DNA from 3 places in the Paenibacillus sp. J31P13 genome. Region 1 is predicted to be linked to each of the others. Evidence: riboswitches for the same ligand, from Rfam matches in the RefSeq annotation. Region 1 holds a riboswitch; each other region holds the start of a gene.

Region 1 (4,058 bases):
CGAAGCGAAAAAAAAAGCAAAAGACCCATTTGGTGATGTACACCAAATGGGTCTTTTTGATTCAAAAAAATATGTGATTAGTAAGTCATACCTGGATAAAGTGGATATTGTGCAGTTAGATCGCGTACCATATTGCGAGCTTTCTCGTGAACTTCTGTGTTCTCAATATTGTTGAGCACAAGTGCAATCACTTCAGCAATGACCTTCATCGCATTCTCATCCATGCCGCGAGCTGTAGCAGCAGGCGTACCGATACGAATACCGGAAGTTACGAATGGGCTAGTAGGATCAAAAGGAATAGCGTTTTTGTTAACTGTGATTCCTACTTCGTCAAGCACACGCTCAGCGACTTTACCTGTTGTGTTCAAGCTGCGTGTATCAAGAAGAATCAAGTGGTTATCCGTTCCACCAGATACGATGTTGAAGCCTTTTGCAATAAGCTCATCTGAAAGCACTTTTGCATTTTTCACTACTTGTGCAGCATATTGCTTGAATTCAGGTTGAAGAGCTTCTCCAAATGCAACAGCTTTAGCTGCAATAATATGCATCAAAGGACCGCCTTGTGAGCCTGGGAATACGGCTTTATCAATAGCTGCTGCCCAAGGCTGGCGACAAAGAATCATACCGCCGCGAGGTCCGCGAAGCGTTTTGTGTGTTGTAGTCGTTACGAAATGTGCATGAGGCACTGGGCTCGGATGCTGACCAGCAGCTACTAGACCAGCGATATGCGCCATATCAACCATGAACAATGCGCCTACATCATTAGCAATTTTTCCAAGCTTTTCAAAATCGATCGTACGCGGGTACGCACTAGCTCCTGCAACAATCAAACGAGGACGGTGTTTAAACGCCAATTTGCGAACCTCTTCATAGTCGATCGTGAAGGAATCCTCTTGTACACCATAAGCAACGAAGTTGTAAAGCAAACCAGATGCGTTAACCGGGCTGCCGTGCGTCAAGTGTCCGCCATGTGCAAGGTTCATACCAAGAACAGTGTCGCCAGGTTGCAACGCTGCAAGATATACCGCCATGTTCGCTTGTGCGCCTGAATGTGGTTGAACGTTAGCATGCTCTGCGCCGAAAAGCTCTTTCGCACGATTACGAGCGATGTCTTCTACGATATCAACATGCTCACAGCCGCCGTAGAAGCGTTTGTTTGGGTAGCCTTCTGCATATTTGTTAGTTAGAACGCTTCCCATAGCTTCCAATACGGCTTCACTTACAATATTCTCAGATGCAATAAGTTCAATGTTGTCGCGTTGGCGTTGAAGCTCAAGCCCTAATGCCTTTAGTACCTCTGGATCTTGCTTACGTAGATTTTCCATTTTCAATATTCCTCCTCAAAGTTGGGTATACCTGTACGCGAACGATAACGGCTTATTTTACCTTTTGGACAGCAAAGGAAGCTCCATTTACGATCAAAGGACAAGCAAATTTATAAGATTAATGGCATGTATCAACGGTTTGATCAGGCGTTAGATTAGACTGTAGCTCATATACGGCGCGAGCCCCGCCAATTAGCTTCGGTCTTGTAATCGCCATCGTTACATGAGCTTCACCGATACGAGTAATGGACGGACGAACGGGTACTGCAACTCTCTTGAGATGCATGCCAATCAACGTATCGCCAATATCAATACCTGCGTGCGCATGTATTTCTTCTGCCAAGCAAGGCTCTTGTAGCTGCCCATAAGCGTATGCAGCCATGGACCCGCCCGCTCTCGGTACAGGAATCGCGTTCACTAGCTCTAAGCCATAACGTTCAGCCGCTTCGCGTTCGATCACGAGCGCACGATTCAAATGCTCGCAGCATTGAAATACGGGCACGAAGCCGATTTCCTTGCGAACGGCTTCCACGCCGGCGTAGATTTGCTCCGCCGTTTCTACCGTTCCCGCTGAACCGATTCGATGACCCAGCACTTCACTAGTGCTTACACCGATTACAAGCAGCTGCCCCTTCGCAAGTTTCCCTGCTAAAGCAAGCTCGCGAACGATAACTTCAACTCGACCTGCAATCTCGACATTTTCAACTTGATCATTCATGTTGTTAGCCCCCTAATTAGGATTGGCTTGATGTATGCTCTTCGATTTGTTTCACTTTATTAATGCGGCCAACATGACGCTGCTCTTCTGAAAATGGCGTCTCCAGCCAAATACGGACAATTTCCTGAGCTACGCCCGGACCAATAACACGCTCTCCCATTGCCAGCACGTTCGTATCATTATGCTCACGCGTTGCTTTGGCTGAGAACAGATCATGCACCAAAGCACAGCGGATGCCCTTCACCTTGTTCGCTGCAATCGACATCCCGATACCTGTTCCGCAAATCAAAATACCGCGTTCTGCTTTGCCGCTTGCAACAAGCTCAGCAACAGGCACAGCATAGTCTGGATAATCCACCGATTGACTGCAATCGCAACCTACATCTTCTAATTCATGACCAAGCGATTGAATAAACGTTACTAGCTCATCCTTCAATCGGTAGCCCCCATGATCAGCACCAATAGCAATTTTCAACGTAAAAGACCTCCTTCTGAATGAAACATCTCCATGCTAGTATACCTATTTTTGCGTAAAAAGACGAAAAAAGAGCAAGACATGCTTATTAGCATGCTGCTCTTTGCCCAGGCGACCGGCCGTATATTCCAATGCTCCACCGTGGTTAACCCACTTCCGTCGCCAGTTACATTGGAAACCGTAATATGTCCCTTTATAATAGCTCAAATGTTCCAATAAATCAATCCATTATATAATGCCCAAGCGCTGAATTATCGCTTGGTCAGCTTATCCAGCAAACGTGACAAGGCAGTCTCTATTTCAGCGGCACTGCTGTTATATACGGCAAGCGAACCGCCAAACGGATCAACAACATCGACACTCGGAATGCGTCGTTCCAGCTCAAGAAGGCGATTCCTCTCCCCAGCTGTCAGTTGTTGACCAAGCGCCTGCTTCATATGCATCTCGGAATACAGTCTTTCCAGCTCCTCTATGTCGGCAAGCACGCTCTCATCCTGATTCGCGTATTCCTTCAACGTATACGTTTTGTCTACAGCTTCCGGGTACCATTGCAGCAATCCGCGTTTATGACTTGAGGTCATGGTCAAAATAAGATCAGCCCAATTGACAGCCTCGCTCGTCAGCGCCCTCGATGTGCTTTTATGCTCAATATCCCATTGCCGAAGCGTTTGAACGGCGTGAGCGGAAACCGGCAATCCATCTATAGTGGATACTCCAGCTGAACGAACAGCCACCGTAATCCCTCTCTTAGCAGCCATCTGTCGAAGCAGCGCCTCCGCCATTGGCGAGCGGCATGTATTGCCTGTACAAACAAATAAAATACGTTTCACACTGCCAACTCCTTTTCTAACTCCGTTAAATCAGAAAATGAACAAAATACCAAACACCAGTAAAATAGCACCGCCGCAGGCTTCGCCGTATTCCCCAAGATTTCCGCTGACTCTGCGGCCCAGCATTAAACCGATCACCGACATAAGTCCGCCAAAGAAACCAAATAAAAGGATCGTTGCCCACACATTAGCAGCAAACATACCTAATGTAATGCCAACCGACAAGGAGTCGATGCTTACGCTTAATGATAGCACCAACAACCCCCATAGAGTGCGATGATCGAAGGATTGTACAGCTTCACCGCGCAAAGAACTATAAATCATATGCAAACCGAGCAAAAGAAGCAAAATTCCCGCTGCAGTCGTTGCCACATCTCCAAGCAATTCACCCACATATTGACCCGCGAACATGCCAGCCAGCGGCATAATGATATGAAATATTGCAATAACAATGCCTAGCTTCAAAATATCCCATAGCCGTATTCCTTTTAGGCCAATACCAAGCCCCAGTGAAAAAGCGTCCAGTCCAAGCGCTATCGCTATAATGACCAGCGTCAAAAACTGTCCGGCTTGCAAATTTGCCTCTATCACCGATAATCTCCCCCAAGTCCGCGCATAGTCTTTATCAAACATATGCGGGTATGAGGACAAACATACTAGCTTGGCCATAACAATACTTATTCTATTTCACTTGAATGACTTGATTGCCA
Region 2 (4,058 bases), on a different contig from region 1:
GGAATCTCGCGCAAACATACGAAGCATTAATAGAACTAGGCTTTGAATTTGCGTGATGTCTCCGGTCAACCTCGTCACAATAGAGCCTGAGCCGAAACGATCCAGTGATCGCAGCGATAAGGATTGAATTCTCTGGAAAAGCTCCTGCCTAAGATCCGCTCCAAAGCTTTGCGAAGCTATCGTACTAAAAACCGTACACCCAACCCCGCCTATCAAGCCTATAATAGCCGCAAGTAGCATTTTAGGTGCTGTACCTGCAATATGGCTTAAATTTCCGTTCATAATTCCTTCATTCACAATGACAGCCATAAATTTGGGCTGCAGCAGATCCATCCATACCTCCAGCAGCATGAAAAGCGGCGCCAACAGGGCTGAAAGCCAATACTTCTTCAGAAATCTAGCAAGCTTAAACAAATAAACACCTCGATTATGTAAAAGAATAGTAATGCAATTATAGCATTCTCACTCTCTTAAAATAAATGTGAAATAAAAAAGAGTCGTTCAGAAGCTTCTTCTGAACGACTCTTTTCCTTATGCTCTATTCCATTCTAAAGCAATCATTTCGGTAATGCGTACTCGTATATGTTATCATCCTTGCCTTGCATTGCATTATTTTTAAAGTACAGAATTTGGTTCTCTTCTTTTATAAATACCAGACGGTCACCCCTTTGAATATCATCAATCTCCGCATATTCTAGTTGGTTGCCGCTCAGCAGCTCTTTGTACAACAATACCTTCTCGTTTGTTGTTTTATTGATTAGAGTCAAATAAGCAAACGGTTTCGTTGGACGAATCAATAGATAGTTCTCACCTATAGCTTCAATGGAGTAGTCTCCTTCGGCTCCCCCCAGCTGCTCCAAGTCATACGTAGTTGCTATTTCACCCGTTTGATCATCAACAAGATAAAGCTTATGACCATCTGTTAACACAGCCTGATCCTTGTAAAAACGTACATTCATTGGGGTGTGATAATAATAGTGAGCCGTTGTTTGCTGCTTAATTTGTTTATTCTTTAAGTAAAATCTGTATTCTTTCGTATTCAGCATAGGCTCTCCATAATAGTTGGAAACTGAAACCAATATATTTCCTTCCTTTGTGAGGTCTGCCATTACCGCGCTGTCCCCTGGTGTTTGTAACTCCACATTCGTTAATTTACTATAGTTTTTATTTTTATCCGCATAATACAATTCACCTGTTTTCCATTGCAAGGATATGACCTCTCCACTGGAAAGCTTCACTACTCTATAAAAGCTCCAAATGGTTACGATCTGGTTCTTCGCATCCCAGTTGACCTCTCCATCAGCTATTTCTGAAACTAGACGCAAGGGTACAAATACTCTACCGTTAAAAATTTCAGCCGGTACGTCCAATGTTTTTTTCACGCCATTCAAGTAAGCTGTTTTACTCCCTACTGTTAGTTCTAATTTGTTTTTCGGTCCGCTAATTTTTACGACCTTTGTTTTATTGTTCCACTCTGTTTTTTGAGCAAGAGCGTCGGACACAAATCGAACAGGCACAAGCACCCGCCCATTCTTCATTAATGGCGGCGCTTCAAATGGAATGATATTACCATTGAGCTCTACCTTAATGGCCGATTTTGCCGCTGATGCAACCGAGAATGGTACCAACAACCCTACAAGCAGAAAACTAATAAGAATCATGGAAAAACGTTTCATCCTATTCTCTCCTTTAATATTGAATTTTCTGTAAACTCCTGTTACGATTGTTCTAACATTAACTGCTGTGCGTAACTGGCGGAGCATGGGGAACCATGAGGAAGCGCATAGATGATTAGCCGTACGCCTGGGCAAAGGTAAGGGGGATATTCCCCTTGCCTTTTTATGTTTTTCGAACATGATTATTCGAAGGAGCTGGGTTAAGATGACGGAAAAATTAATTTTAGACGGCAGTATAGTTGCTCATGCGATTAAAGAACAGCTGCAACTAAGAGTAGCAATGCTTAAGGAAAGGGGAACCATTCCTTGCCTAGCAACAATCTTGGTTGGTGACGATCCCGCATCTGAGACGTATGTTCGAATGAAAGGCAATGCCTGTAAGCGGCTTGGTATCGAATCCAGGCGCATTCGCTTAGACAGCAATATCTCTACCCAAGACTTAATCGCTGTTATTCAACAGCTAAATACTGACCCGGATGTTCATGGCATTCTATTGCAGCATCCCGTTCCAGAAGGAATCGATGAGCGGGCGGCCTTTGAAGCAATAAGCATTAATAAAGATGTAGATGGCGTTACTGCACTCGGTTTTGCACAAAATGCTTTCGGGTACGCCTCCTTTCCATCCTGCACACCTGCTGCTATTATGGAAATCCTCGATTATTATCATATTCCGATCGAGGGCAAGCACGCGGTCGTCGTAGGGCGCAGTCCGATTCTTGGAAAGCCTGCATCTCTCATGCTGTTGAATCGAAATGCCACCGTTACAATCTGTCACTCTAAGACGAAAAACCTCCCTGAAATGTTACAGACTGGAGATTTAATCATTGCTGCAGTTGGTAAACCGAAGTTTATAAAAGGAGATTGGATACGTGAAGGGGCCGTTGTACTGGATGCCGGCTATAACGCAGGAAATGTCGGAGATGTAGATTATGAAGCCTGTTTGAGTAAAGCAAGTGCTATTACCCCAGTGCCAGCGGGTGTCGGTCCAGTAACTATTGCGATGCTTCTGAAGCATACCGTTGCTGCGGCGGAGAATTCTATCCCTATCCTACATTGATAATATTGAATGCTATGCAAAATAAAACGCCCCTTCCACTCTATTAAAGTGAAAGGGGCTCTTTAAATTATGAATTAGCTATTGCTTTTCTTGTATTCAATAGCTGCCAACAACAAGGTAACAATTTCGGCTCTTGTTGCTTTTTGCTGCGGCGCAAAACGATTGCCGCCCACTCCTGAGATAAGACCAGCCTTATGCGCTGCAGCGATATACGGAGCAGCCCATGCTGGGATATTACTTGCGTCGGCAAAAGTCACGGTCGCATTCGGATCAACTTTGATATCGAGTGCACGTACCAGCATGACAGTCATTTCCGTTCTTGTTAGCGGATTCGATGGACGAATCGTGTTGTCCTCGTATCCGGTAATGACCTTCTCATCAATGAGCTGTGCGAAGAAGGATTGCGCCCACGCCGGCACTTGAGCAGCATCTGCAAAGCTTAGCTTGCCAGCTGTCGATTCCAGCTTAAACGCTCTGCCCAACATTGTCACAAACTCTGCTCTTGTAGCTGTATCTCCAGGATGGAATGTGTTATCTCCAAATCCTTTTACAAAGCCAAGCTTTACTGCTTGCTCGATCGACTTCGCAGCCCAATGTCCAGCAACATCCGTGAATGTCATTTCTGATCCTTCATTGCCGCCCGGCGTTGGCGTTGGTGTCGGTGTTGGTGTCGGTGTTGGCGTTGGCGTCGGCGTCACTTCCCCGCCTGGAAGAGGACTTCCGTTAAGATCAACAATGCGCCCTTCAACAGCAGATGTTGTCGCTGTTACCGTTCCAACCTTCTGGATGTATTTAGTGAACACATCATAATCCGGCAGATACAATAGTTTTACGCGGCCTTCGTTATAAGCCTTCTCAAGGGAAGCATAGAAGTCTCCGCCTTTTGCAGTAAATGCATTTGTTGCTACCTCATACATCGCATTCATATCCATCGGTACATAGCTGTTGCCGACTTTCACTTGAATACGTACTACTCGTTCATTGACCGGCTTCGTTGAATCATAATCAAAGCGCATTCCTGCAATGTGCGGGAAGCGGCCATCCTTGGTCGTTGTAATCGTGGATACACCATTCTCCATGGCATCCTTAATTTCTTGACCCGTCAAGGAGATCGTCACCAGATCGTTATTGAATGGAAGTACCGTTAATACTTCTCCTTGCGTAATCGGTCCTTCGTTAATCGAATCACGAATGCCTCCGCCATTTTGCAAGGCGATTACTGCATTTGTACCCGCTGCTTTCGCTGCGTCCAACATGCCATCCGCAATCAAGTTGCCTAGATTTGTTTCTTTGGAACGCACATTCGCACGTACGCCATCCAGCAC
Region 3 (4,058 bases), on a different contig from region 1:
AATAAAATTGTTAAATGGAATACGGAAGAGTGGGGAGAAATTAAAGCGGATTTTGGACGTAAATAAAAAGCAATGATAGATGATCACCATAAGGATGAAATTATTATTTTGTAAAAAAACTCGGTTTTAACACTTGCAACAACAAGTGTTGAGACCGAGTTTTTTTGTGGAATGAATATTGGAATCGACTTAATAAATAGTGTGATAAACAGTGGGAACAGCCTATTTTTGTAAAATTCGTTGACAATGATCCCTTTAGGTTGTATGGTTAGTTACATGAGTAGTTAACCAGTTTGGTGGTGATAGAGAAATGGCATTTTTGATTGATGACAGCCGCCCTATATTTGTTCAAATTGCAGAACGAATCGAAGATGACATTATTGAGGGTGTACTGCCTGAGGAATCGCAAGTTCTTTCAACGAACCAGTTTGCAGCCTTTTACAAGATCAATCCGGCAACAGCCGCGAAGGGTGTAAACATGCTCGTTGACGAAGGAATTTTGTACAAAAAGCGAGGGATTGGCATGTTTGTGGCAGAGGGTGCTCGTGGGAAAGTAATTGAGAAGCGGAAAGAACTATTCTTCGAAGAGTTTGTAGTGACGATGGTTCGAGAAGCGAAGAAGCTTGGCATCACAGCTGATCAATTAACGGAAATGATCCGGAGAGGGGATAATTCATAATGGGTAAAGTAGTCGAGTTGGATCGGTTGACGAAGTCGTATGGAGATGTGAAGGCAGTAAATAATGTCAGTTTCACCATGGAAGAAGAGAAAATCTACGGATTGCTGGGCAGGAACGGGGCAGGGAAGACGACGATCATGCATATGATAACAGCGCAGCTGTTCGCAACTAGCGGGGAACTAAGAGTATTCGGAGAGCATCCCTACGAAAATAATGGCGTACTCAGTCAAATTTGTTTTATCAAGGAGAGCCAGAAGTATCCTGATGTTTATCGTATTTTGGATGTGCTGAACACGTCTGCTTCCTTGTTTCCCAACTGGGATAACGATTATGCGCTCTCATTAGCAGAGGAGTTTCGCCTTCCGCTGAAACGGAGAATGAAGAAGCTCTCCAGAGGGATGCTCTCATCAGTCGGCATTATTGTTGGCCTTGCGAGCCGTGCGCCGCTCACGATATTCGATGAGCCCTATCTAGGTCTTGATGCAGTAGCCCGCAGCTTGTTCTATGATCGTCTGATTGAGGATTATGCCCTGCATCCTCGGACAGTTATTCTATCTACACATCTCATCGATGAAGTAAGCCGTATACTGGAGCATGTGATGGTAATTGATAATGGAACCTTAATCATTGATGAGGATGCAGAGGCGCTTCGCGGCCGAGCGTTTTCTCTTGCAGGACCTAAAGCTGCTGTGGATTCCTTCACAGCGGGCAAGGAGGTCATCCATCGTGAACCTTTTGGCAATCTGGTATCAGCAACTGTAATTGGCCATTGGAATACTGGGGAACGCAGGCAAGCAGAAGCATTGGGACTTGAGCTTGCTCCTGTGTCCCTACAGCAGTTAATTATTTATCTAACGAATGGAAAGACGCAAAGAAAGGCGGTAGAAGTCTGATGAATCGAGTCGCAAGCGTAGTTAAAATGCATAGCAGAGATAAGTGGTCATGGTTTATCATCCCTTGGCTGGTCATGCTTTCGAGCTTTATTGTCAATCTTTTTATTAGTCTTCTTGTCATTGAGCCTATCAGAACCGGTGGGATTGCGAGCATCTTCATTTATATGTTCGTAGCAGGTATTATCACACTGGCACAGACATTTCCGTTCGCGATTGGTTTGAGTGTGAGTAGAAAGGATTACTATTTGGGGACCTCGGCTATGATCATTCTAACAAGCATTGGATCAGCCGCCCTGCTTTTTCTTTTGGCACTCATAGAAAATTGGACGGGGGCTTGGGGCAGCGGATTGTACTTCTTTAATGTACCGTATCTTAGTGATGGTCCTCTTATCAATCAGTTCACAGTACCTCTTGTCATTCTGTTGTTCATGCATTTTTCGGGAATGATGATTGCTGCTACTCACAAGCGTACAGGGAAAAATGGCATGTTTATCATTTCAGCGGTTCTTCTATTCATATTTACAATTTTAGGATTTATGGCGACACAATTAAACTGGTATCCAGCCATCTTTGATTGGATGGGCAAACAAACAGCTTTGGACTATAGTCTATGGATGCTTCCTCTCATCGTTATATTCGCAGGCGTGACTTATCTTCTGCTTCGCCGTTCAACGATATAATCTGTTAGTCATCTTATGTAGTAACGCCTGAATGATCAGGCGCAGCAAAAAAATTAGAATCGACGGTTACGCTTGCGGTTTTTCTTGGCGATAACAAGAACTCTTTGACCAGGTCTAACAAATACAACAATCACTTTATTTCTTCTGAATCTCATTCGTATCTCCTCCTCTTCTAGAAGATAATTTATTCTATTCTTAAATTACTAGATTCGATTGGACGATTATGATCCATAACATGATTTGGGCTGTTGTTGGCTCATATAATCGATTACCTATATGAGGAATGAATATTGAATTTTCTGACAATAAAAAGTATAATAATAAAAACAACTGAACAGTGTGTTACTGGCGTAAACATGGATGACCATGAGGGAGCACACTGATAACGGCCGTACGCCTGGGCAAAGTATTTGATCATTGGATCAAATACTTTTTTTGTTTTTCTTAACAATAAAATAATAAGAAGGGGAAGGTGTATCAAAATGAAGATGGCTTTTATACTGTTTGATGGCATGACAACATTAGATTTTGTGGGGTTTTATGATGCATTAACAAGAATGAAGGTATTAGGATTGAAAGATGATGTGACATGGGACTTTTGCTCCAATAAAGAAGAGATTACCGACGATAGGGGATTAACGATTAAAATTAATCATGTTTACCCTGACTTGTCAGGATATGATTTGGTTTTTATCCCAGGAGGATTCTCTACCCGGCAGCTTAGGTTCGATTCCACGTTTATTTCATGGATTCAAACCGCTCAAAATGTTGAATACAAGGTATCCGTATGTACAGGTGCCTTAATATTGGGCGCAGCTGGCTTTTTGAAGGAGAGAAGGGCAACGACGAATCGATCCGCGTTCGACCTCCTAACACCTTATTGTGCTGAGGTAGTCAAAGAGCGTTTTGTCCGTGATGGAAATGTTTTTACTGGAGGAGGCGTTTCGGCGTCGATTGACCTTGGGTTATTCGTTGTCGAATCGCTTACTCATGCGGATGGCGTTAAGCAAGTTCAAGATATGATGGATTATCCATACTATAAATAAGAAGGTGCGTTCGTTATGTTGATCCGATCATTAGAAAGAAAAGATCAACCATTTGTTATGGGGATAATGAGAGAGCATAGCCTTCAGTTTCCTGCATTCATCATCAACCAATATCCAGAGCGCTGGAATGCTTATTTATCAAATAAAAGCACTGAGAATAGCGGTTATTTTGTAATGGTCACAGAAGATGGAAGTATTTTAGGCCATGCAGGCTTCCTATTTAATTTGGATTTAAAGCTATATGAAATTGTTGGAGTAGTCGTTAAGAAGGAAATTAAGAGGCAAGGTATAGGGAGGGCATTGATCCAAAGTATCTGCGAAAAAATGAAAGAGCTCGGTGAGAAAAAGGTGATCCTGTATACACTTGGTCATGCTGAGAATAAGGCGACTCTGATTTTCTATGAGCAATTAGGCTTTGATCAAATCGAATATGAGAAAGACTTTTTTATTACTGACTTTGATCGTGTTACTTTTATTAAAACTGTGTAAGATTACAATTACTTTAAGCAGTTTGTTTGGGACTAATGATTCTGTAGCAAAAATGAGCAGCTTGTGAAGAGGTGTCTTCGCAATAGCTGCTCATTATTTTGTAATGATATGCGAGAAAGAGGATGTTGAAACGGAGGCTTCCATTGATTGTTTAGAGCTATTCAATGGTATTAAAGCGTTTGACCGCTGTCTACTGTAATAATTTGACCTGTCATCGCTTCTTGCTCTAGCGCTACGCAAATTAATTGAGCTACATCCTCTGGTGTTGAAA

What was found. A riboswitch is a leader RNA that binds a small molecule or an ion and turns the genes downstream of it on or off. The one in region 1 is predicted to bind ZMP and ZTP.
Region 2: linked by a shared signal. The riboswitch ahead of AC0YOD_RS22565 (bifunctional 5,10-methylenetetrahydrofolate dehydrogenase/5,10-methenyltetrahydrofolate cyclohydrolase) and the one ahead of rpiB (ribose 5-phosphate isomerase B) in region 1 are both predicted to bind ZMP and ZTP.
Region 3: linked by a shared signal. The riboswitch ahead of AC0YOD_RS02095 (DJ-1/PfpI family protein) and the one ahead of rpiB (ribose 5-phosphate isomerase B) in region 1 are both predicted to bind ZMP and ZTP.

The regions. Positions count from the first base shown of each region.
Region 1 is NZ_JBWDNR010000004.1:139,259-143,316, forward strand. It holds gene AC0YOD_RS14885 (serine hydroxymethyltransferase) at 78-1,325, opposite strand; gene AC0YOD_RS14890 (TIGR01440 family protein) at 1,444-2,043, opposite strand; gene rpiB (ribose 5-phosphate isomerase B) at 2,060-2,518, opposite strand; ZMP/ZTP riboswitch at 2,617-2,698, opposite strand; gene AC0YOD_RS14900 (low molecular weight protein arginine phosphatase) at 2,770-3,348, opposite strand; gene AC0YOD_RS14905 (manganese efflux pump MntP) at 3,379-3,939, opposite strand; gene AC0YOD_RS14910 (L-threonylcarbamoyladenylate synthase) at 4,031-4,058, opposite strand, start outside.
Region 2 is NZ_JBWDNR010000008.1:61,941-65,998, reverse strand. It holds gene AC0YOD_RS22575 (ABC transporter ATP-binding protein) at 1-414, opposite strand, end outside; gene AC0YOD_RS22570 (copper amine oxidase N-terminal domain-containing protein) at 558-1,676, opposite strand; ZMP/ZTP riboswitch at 1,738-1,816, shown strand; gene AC0YOD_RS22565 (bifunctional 5,10-methylenetetrahydrofolate dehydrogenase/5,10-methenyltetrahydrofolate cyclohydrolase) at 1,882-2,733, shown strand; gene AC0YOD_RS22560 (5'-nucleotidase C-terminal domain-containing protein) at 2,808-4,058, opposite strand, start outside.
Region 3 is NZ_JBWDNR010000001.1:513,617-517,674, forward strand. It holds gene rnhA (ribonuclease H) at 1-66, shown strand, start outside; gene AC0YOD_RS02080 (GntR family transcriptional regulator) at 311-679, shown strand; gene AC0YOD_RS02085 (ABC transporter ATP-binding protein) at 679-1,572, shown strand; gene AC0YOD_RS02090 (hypothetical protein) at 1,572-2,252, shown strand; ZMP/ZTP riboswitch at 2,584-2,662, shown strand; gene AC0YOD_RS02095 (DJ-1/PfpI family protein) at 2,735-3,298, shown strand; gene AC0YOD_RS02100 (GNAT family N-acetyltransferase) at 3,365-3,787, shown strand; gene AC0YOD_RS02105 (SDR family NAD(P)-dependent oxidoreductase) at 3,958-4,058, opposite strand, start outside.